2 regions of the Methylobacterium sp. BI1 genome follow, and region 1 is predicted to be linked to the other one. Evidence: predicted binding sites of a transcription regulator. Region 1 holds the regulator's gene; the other holds the start of a gene.
The links. The regulator PhoB, encoded in region 1, activates phosphate uptake and scavenging genes when phosphate is short. The targets are predictions, from matches to a motif close to TGTCATNNANCTGTCAT.
Positions count from the first base shown of each region.

Region 2: a site for PhoB is predicted at 1,208-1,224, ahead of AC1MGR_RS13025 (alkaline phosphatase D family protein). Genes of this name have one in related genera too.

Region 1 covers NZ_CM155267.1:4,966,425-4,970,088, reverse strand. Annotated here, with positions in the region: gene pstB (phosphate ABC transporter ATP-binding protein PstB) at 1-359, shown strand, start outside; gene phoU (phosphate signaling complex protein PhoU) at 446-1,171, shown strand; gene phoB (phosphate regulon transcriptional regulator PhoB) at 1,201-1,905, shown strand; gene AC1MGR_RS23550 (matrixin family metalloprotease) at 1,952-2,995, opposite strand; gene AC1MGR_RS23545 (SDR family oxidoreductase) at 3,088-3,664, opposite strand, start outside.
Region 2 covers NZ_CM155267.1:2,765,481-2,769,144, forward strand. Annotated here, with positions in the region: gene AC1MGR_RS13020 (malate synthase G) at 1-951, shown strand, start outside; gene AC1MGR_RS13025 (alkaline phosphatase D family protein) at 1,268-2,857, shown strand; gene AC1MGR_RS13030 (ABC transporter ATP-binding protein) at 2,915-3,664, opposite strand, start outside.

The DNA.
Region 1 (3,664 bases):
TCTGGGACGAGGTGAAGGACAAGCTCAAGCAGTCCGGCATGGGTCTCTCGGGCGGCCAGCAGCAGCGCCTCTGCATCGCCCGCACGGTGGCCCAGCGCCCCGAGGTGATCCTGTTCGACGAGCCGACCTCGGCCCTCGACCCGATCTCCACCGGCCGCATCGAGGAGCTGATCGAGCAGCTGCGTTCAGAATTCACCATCGTCATCGTCACGCACAACATGCAGCAGGCGGCCCGCATCTCGCAGTTCACCGCGTTCATGTATCTCGGCGAGCTGGTGGAATTCGGCCCCACGACGCGCATCTTCATGAATCCGGAGAAGCGCCAGACGCAGGACTACATCACTGGCCGCTTCGGCTGATCCTCCGTCGGCCGATCCCGGCCCGCGCCCCCCATCACCGCCAGGGCGGGCCCCGGACAGTCGGGCCCGATCGAGGAGCGAGACCCATGCCCGACCACATCGTCAAATCCTACGACACGGACCTCGAGGACCTGCGCCGCTCGATCTCCGAGATGGGCGGCATCGCCGAGAAGATGATGACCGAGGCCGGCGAGGCCCTGGTGCGCCGGGACTCGGCCCTGGCCCAGGCCGTGATCGCCGCCGACGCCCGCCTCGACACCCTCCAGCGCGAGATCGAGGAGCGGGCGATCCTGCTCATCGCCCGGCGCCAGCCCCTGGCGATCGACCTGCGCGAGACCGTGACGGCGATCCGCGTCTCGAACGATCTGGAGCGCATCGGCGACCTCGCCAAGAACGTCGCCAAGCGCGTCGTGGCGATCGCCGACCAGATCCAGCCGCAGAAGATCGTCATCGGCGTCCAGCACATGAGCGACCTGGTGCAGGAGCAGCTTAAGGACGTGCTCGACGCCTATGCCAGCCGCGACACCAAGGCGGCCCTCGACGTCTGGGAGCGCGACGACGCCATCGACGCCCTCTACAATTCCCTGTTCCGCGAGCTCCTGACCTACATGATGGAGGATCCGCGCAACATCTCGTTCTGCACGCACCTCCTGTTCGTGGCCAAGAACATCGAGCGCATCGGCGACCACACCACCAACATCGCCGAGACGATCCACTACCTCGTCACCGGCGAGAACCTCCTGGCCGAGCGCGAGCGCCCGAAGAACGACGCCTCCAACTACGCCACCGTGGACATGCCCGGCGCGGCCTGACCCCGTGCCGGACTGATCGAAAGCGCACGATGAGTACGCGTATCCTGATCGTCGAGGACGAGGAGGCCCTGACCCTCCTCCTCCGCTACAACCTCGAGGCCGAGGGGTTCGTCGTCGACTCGGCCGCCCGCGGCGACGAGGCGGACCTGCGCCTGCAGGAACAGGTGCCCGACCTCGTCCTGCTCGACTGGATGCTGCCGGCCCTGTCGGGGATCGAGCTCTGCCGCCGCATCCGCGCCCGGCGCGAGACCGAGCGGCTGCCGGTGATCATGCTCACGGCGCGGGGCGAGGAGGGCGACCGCATCCGCGGCCTCGGCACGGGGGCGGACGACTACATCGTCAAGCCGTTCTCGGTGCCCGAGCTCCTCGCCCGGGTCCGCGCCCTGCTGCGCCGGGCCAAGCCCGCCCACGTCGCCAACCTGCTGGTGGCCGGCGACATCGAGCTCGACCGGGTCAGCCACCGCATCCGCCGGGAGGGCCGCGAGATCCATCTCGGGCCGACCGAGTTCAAGCTCCTCGAGTTCCTGATGCAGAGCCCCGGCCGGGTGTTCTCCCGCGAGCAGCTCCTCGACGGCGTCTGGGGCCACGACGTCTACATCGACGAGCGCACCGTCGACGTCCATGTCGGGCGCCTGCGCAAGGCCCTGAACCGCCCGCGCCAGAGCGACCCGATCCGCACGGTGCGCGGCTCGGGCTACTCCTTCGACGAGATGTTCGAAGCAGAGGCCGAGTAGCCGACCCCGAGGTGGGCCGGCGCGGCGAACCGTCGAGCCCGCCGCCTTACGCGAAGATCATGGTGTCGGTGGGCACGTGGACGGTGAAGGCCTTGCCCTCGTCGACCCAGCCCGGACCGGCGGCGCCGTGGTTGATGCCGTTGGCCTCCTCGGCACTGCCGGCGAAGTGATGCTGGCCGGTCTGGGTGTTGTAGAAGCGCTCCAGGGTCAGGCCGCCGGGGGCGCCCGCATCCGCGTAGGCCTCGAAGGCCACGCCCTCGTACTTGTAGGTCGGCGCGGTCTTCAGGACCTGGTCCCGCTCGGCGACGCTCGTCGTGAAGAAGTGGGCGTTCGAGGCCGTGTCGAAGAACCGGAACACGTCCACGGTGTCGGCGCCCTTGGCCGGGGCCGCCCAGGGGGTGCCCTCGTAGGTGAACCACGGCAGCGTCTTCTCGATCTGCAGCTTCTCGGCCGTGTTCGTGGTGTAGAAGTGATCCCCCGTGTGGGTGTCGTAGAACCGGTAGACCGCCGTGGCGTCGGCCTGCACGACGGGCGCTGCCGGTACGGCCGCCGCGGCGACCACCGGCGCGGACGGGGCGGGGGGCGCGCCGTACAGGGCCTGGATCCCCGCGATGTCGCCGGCCGCGAGGGTCTTGATGCCGGTGTTGAGGATGGCGTTCATCACCTCGGGCTTGGTGTTGTAGTGATCGAGGCCGAGGGCGTGGCCGATCTCGTGCAGCGCCACCAGGGAGAGGTCGACGTTCTGGGTGCTGACCACGCGCCCGCCGGAGACGGCGTGCCAGCCCTCGCCGCTGTCGAAGGTCACCGCCACCGACTGCATGCGCTGGCCGCTATAGGAATAGTTGGCGTAGCCCAGGGTGTTGCCGAGCCCGTCGATCCCCCCGAGGGTGAAGTCGATCTGGGCGCTGGCCGTGGCGGCCACCTGCTGGAACGCGATGTTGGCGGCGGCCGCCCAGGTGGCGAAGGCCGCCTGGATGAGGCTGACGAAGCCCGTGGGAATCGTGCTGTCGACGGCCCAGGTGACGGTACCGCCGCCCGTGCCCGCCGCGCCCGTGCCCCAGCGCGGACCTTCCAGCGCATAATCCCCCATCGACCGCCCTCCCGTCCGTTCGGGCCAGGGTCGGCGGGGGAGGTTACGAAATCCTTACCGCGCCGGCCGTCGCCCGCCCGGACGGCGCGCCCTCAGACGATGCTGCGCACCACGCCGCCATCGACGCGCAGGGCCGCCCCGCTGGTGGCGCTGGCGGCCGGGCTGCAGATGTAGGCGACCATGCTGGCCACCTCCTCGACGGTGGCGAGGCGGCCGATCAGCGAGGTCGGGCGGTGCTCGGCCACGAAGGCCCGGCCGGCGGCGTCGAGGTCGACCGCGCCCCCGGCTCCGCCGTCCTGCCCCTGCGCCATGCTCTTCATGAAGTCGGCGACCCCCTCCGACAGGGTCGGCCCCGGCAGCACGCTGTTCACGGTGACGCCGCTGCCCGACACGGTCTCGGCGAGCCCCCGGGCGACGGCGAGCTGGGCGGTCTTCGTCATCCCGTAATGGACCATTTCCACCGGGATGTTCACGCCGGACTCGCTGGAGATGAAGACCACCCGGCCCCAGCCGCGCTCGACCATGCCGGGGGTGTAGGCCCGCGCCAGGCGCACGCCGCTCATCACGTTGGTGTCGAAGAACCGGTGCCAGTCCTCGTCGGGGATCTCGAAGAACGGCTTCGGCTCGAAGATGCCGGTGTTGTTCACCAGGATGTCGATGTCCGGCAGG
Region 2 (3,664 bases), 2.2 Mb from region 1:
TTCGCGGTCGAGCTGTTCGGGCGCGTCGAGGCCATGCTGGGTCTCGAGGCCAACACCCTCAAGATGGGCATCATGGACGAGGAGCGCCGCACCACGGTCAACCTCGCCGCCTGCATCGCGGCGGCGGCCGAGCGGGTCGTGTTCATCAACACCGGCTTCCTCGACCGCACGGGGGACGAGATCCACACCGCGATGGAGGCCGGCCCGGTCATTCGCAAGAACGACATGAAGGCGACGCCCTGGATCAAGGGCTACGAGGAGAACAACGTCGATGTCGGCCTCGTCTGCGGCCTGCTCGACCACGCGCAGATCGGCAAGGGCATGTGGGCGGCGCCCGACGCCATGGCCGACATGCTGATGCAGAAGGGCGCCCACCCGAAGGCGGGCGCCAGCACGGCCTGGGTGCCGTCGCCGACCGCCGCGACCCTGCACGCGCTGCACTATCACGAGACCGACGTGCGGGCCCGGCAGGTGGAACTCGCCCGCCGTCCGCGCTCGGCCCTCGACGAGATCCTCGAGATTCCGCTGGCCCGCTCGAACTTCGCCCCCGACGACGTGGCCCAGGAGATCGACAACAACGTCCAGGGCATCCTCGGCTACGTCGTCCGCTGGATCGACCAGGGGGTGGGCTGCTCGAAGGTGCCGGACATCCACGATGTCGGGCTGATGGAGGACCGAGCGACCTTGCGGATCTCGTCACAGCACATCGCGAACTGGCTGCATCACGGCGTCGTCAGCGAGGAGCAGGTGATGACGGCGCTCAAGCGGATGGCGAAGGTGGTCGATCGCCAGAATGCCGGCGACCCGCTCTACCGCCCCATGGCCCCCGACTATGACGGCCCGGCCTTCCAGGCGGCCTGCGACCTCGTCTTCAAGGGCCGCGAGCAGCCGAACGGCTACACGGAATGGATCCTGACCGAGCGCCGCCGTGCCGCGAAGGCGGCCCGCTAGACCGGCTTCCCGTCCGCCCGCGCCGGGTGCCGTGGCGCTCGGCTCGGTCTCGGCAGAGCCTGAAGCCGAGACAGGTCCGGTGCGGGCGGCACGCAGGGTCTGCGCCCCGGACGGAAACCTCCCTCGTGCCGCTCTCCTGCCGGGCTTCGGCCCGGCAGACAGGCCCCGCAACCCGCACCGGCATCACCACCGACGACGGCTCCGCATCCCATTCCCGTGCAGGGCAGACGTCGCGAAAGGCCGCTGCCGCGTGCAGCGTCGTCAAGGCGTCAGACAGGTTCGCCATAGCGGAGCCTCCGGAAGGGAGTCCGCCGCCATGTCCGCCTCGTCGCGTTCCAGCCTGACCCGTCGCCCGTTCCTGACCGGTGCCGCCGCCGGCCTCGTCGGTCTCGGCACCGGCGTCTTCCGGCCCGGCCTCAGCCGGGCCGCAGACCGCCCGATCCTCACCCACGGCTTGCAATCCGGTGACGTCGACGGCAGCTCCGCCGTGGTCTGGGCGCGGGCCGACCGCCCCTGCCGGGCGATGATCGAGTGGTCGACCACGGAAAGCTTCGCCGATATTCACGGCGGCGTCTTCGCGGATGCGCTCCCGGTGAGCGACGGCACCGTGAAGGTCGCCCTGACGGACCTGCCGGCGGGCCAGGACGTGTTCTACCGGGTCCGCCTGCAGGATCTCGCCGCCCCGACGATCCTCGGCGCGCCGCAGGTCGGGCGCTTCCGCACGGCGCCCGCCGAGCGCCGCTCGGTCTCGTTCTGCTGGTCCGGCGACACGGCCGGCCAGGGCTGGGGCATCGACGAGGCCCGGGGCGGGATGACGATCTACGCGGCCATGCTGCGCAACCGGCCGGATTTCTTCCTGCATTCCGGCGACACCATCTACGCCGACGGGCCGATCGTGCCGGAGGTGCGCCTGCCCGACGGCACCCTCTGGCGCAACCGCGTCACCGAGGCGGTGTCGAAGCCGGCCGAGACCCTGGAGGAGTTCCGCGGGCGCTACCGCTACAATCTCACCGACGCGAACGTGCTGGCGATGAACGCCGAAATCCCGATCTTCGCGCAGTGGGACGACCACGAGGTCACCAACAACTGGTGGCCCGGCGAGCCTCTGACCCGGGCCGAACACCTGCGGAAGGCCTATCGCGACCCGAACGTGCTGGCGCTCCAGGTCCGTGCCGCGCGCGCCTTCCACGAATACATGCCGATGCGCTTCGCGCCCTCGGAACCCGGCCGCGTCTACCGCAGGATCTCGCATGGGCCCCTGGTCGACGTGTTCCTGCTCGACATGCGCTCCTATCGCGGGCCGAACGGCGAGAACCGGCAGACCACCTACGGCCCGGAGGCCCACTTCCTCGGCCCGACGCAGATCGCCTGGCTCAAGCGGGAACTCCTCGCCTCCCGCGCGACCTGGAAGGTGATCGCGGCCGACATGCCGATCGGGCTGGTCGTGCCCTACGACGCCCAGCCGCCCTTCGGTTCGGAAGCCGTCGCGCAGGGCGACGGGCCGCCGCTGGGCCGGGAACTCGAGATCGCCGACCTCCTGCGATTCCTGCGGGATGCGGGCATCCGCAACACCGTCTGGCTGACGGCGGACGTGCACTACGCGGCCGCGCATTACTACGACCCGAACCGGGCCCGATTCCAGGAGTTCGAGCCGTTCTGGGAGTTCGTCGCAGGCCCGCTCCATGCCGGCACCTTCGGTCCCAACGCCCTCGACGACACCTTCGGACCCCAGTTGCGCTTCGCGAAGGCCCCCCCGCCGGGCCGGACCAATCTCTCGCCGGCCGCGGGCTACCAGTTCTTCGGGCACGTCGCAGTCGAGGGCGCGACGGAGCAGATGACCGTCACCCTGAAGGACGCCGCCGATACCGCGCTCTGGTCGGTGACCCTCGACCCCGTGCGGACCTGACCTGCGGACCGGACACGCCCGCCCGGGCTCGGCGGTCCGACACGTCCGTCCCGCCCCTCAGTGATGCCCCGCCATGTGGCGGCCGATGCTGCGGGCGTCGGCCTCGGCGCGATTCACCGCGTGCACGATGCGGCCGTCGGACATCACCACGATGCGGTCCGAGAGCTCCAGGATCTCGTCGAGATCCTCGCTGATCAGCAGGACCGCCGCGCCGGCGTTGCGGGCCGCCACGATCCGGGCCCGGATCTCGGCGACGGCGGTGAAGTCGAGCCCGAAGCAGGGGTTGGCCACGACGAGGAGGTCGACCGGATCGGTGAGTTCGCGCGCCAGCACGGCCCGTTGCACGTTTCCGCCGGACAGGGTGGCGATCGGCGCCTCGGCGGAGGCGGTCTTCACCCCGAAGCGTGCGATGAGGTCCCGGGCGCGCCGCCGCATGGCGCCGGTGTCGAGCCAGACGGTCGGCCGCCTCGCGGCCTCGGCGACGGGGGCGCCGTCGTCCCGCCGGTCGAAGGCCCGGAAGGCGAGGTTCTCCGCGACCGACATGCGCGGCGCGCAGGCATTGCGCAGCGGCTCCTCCGGGATGACGCGCACACGCCGCGCCCGGCTCTGGGCGCGCCGTCCGTCATAGGCCTTGCCCCCGACCTCCACCCGGCCCCCGGCCGCGCGGATCTGGCCGCCGAGCACGTCGGCGAGTTCCTTCTGGCCATTACCCGAGACTCCGGCGACGCCCACGATCTCGCGGGCCTGCACCGCGAGGGCGTCGACGGCGATGTGGCGCAGGCCGGACGCGTCGGTGGCGCGCAGATC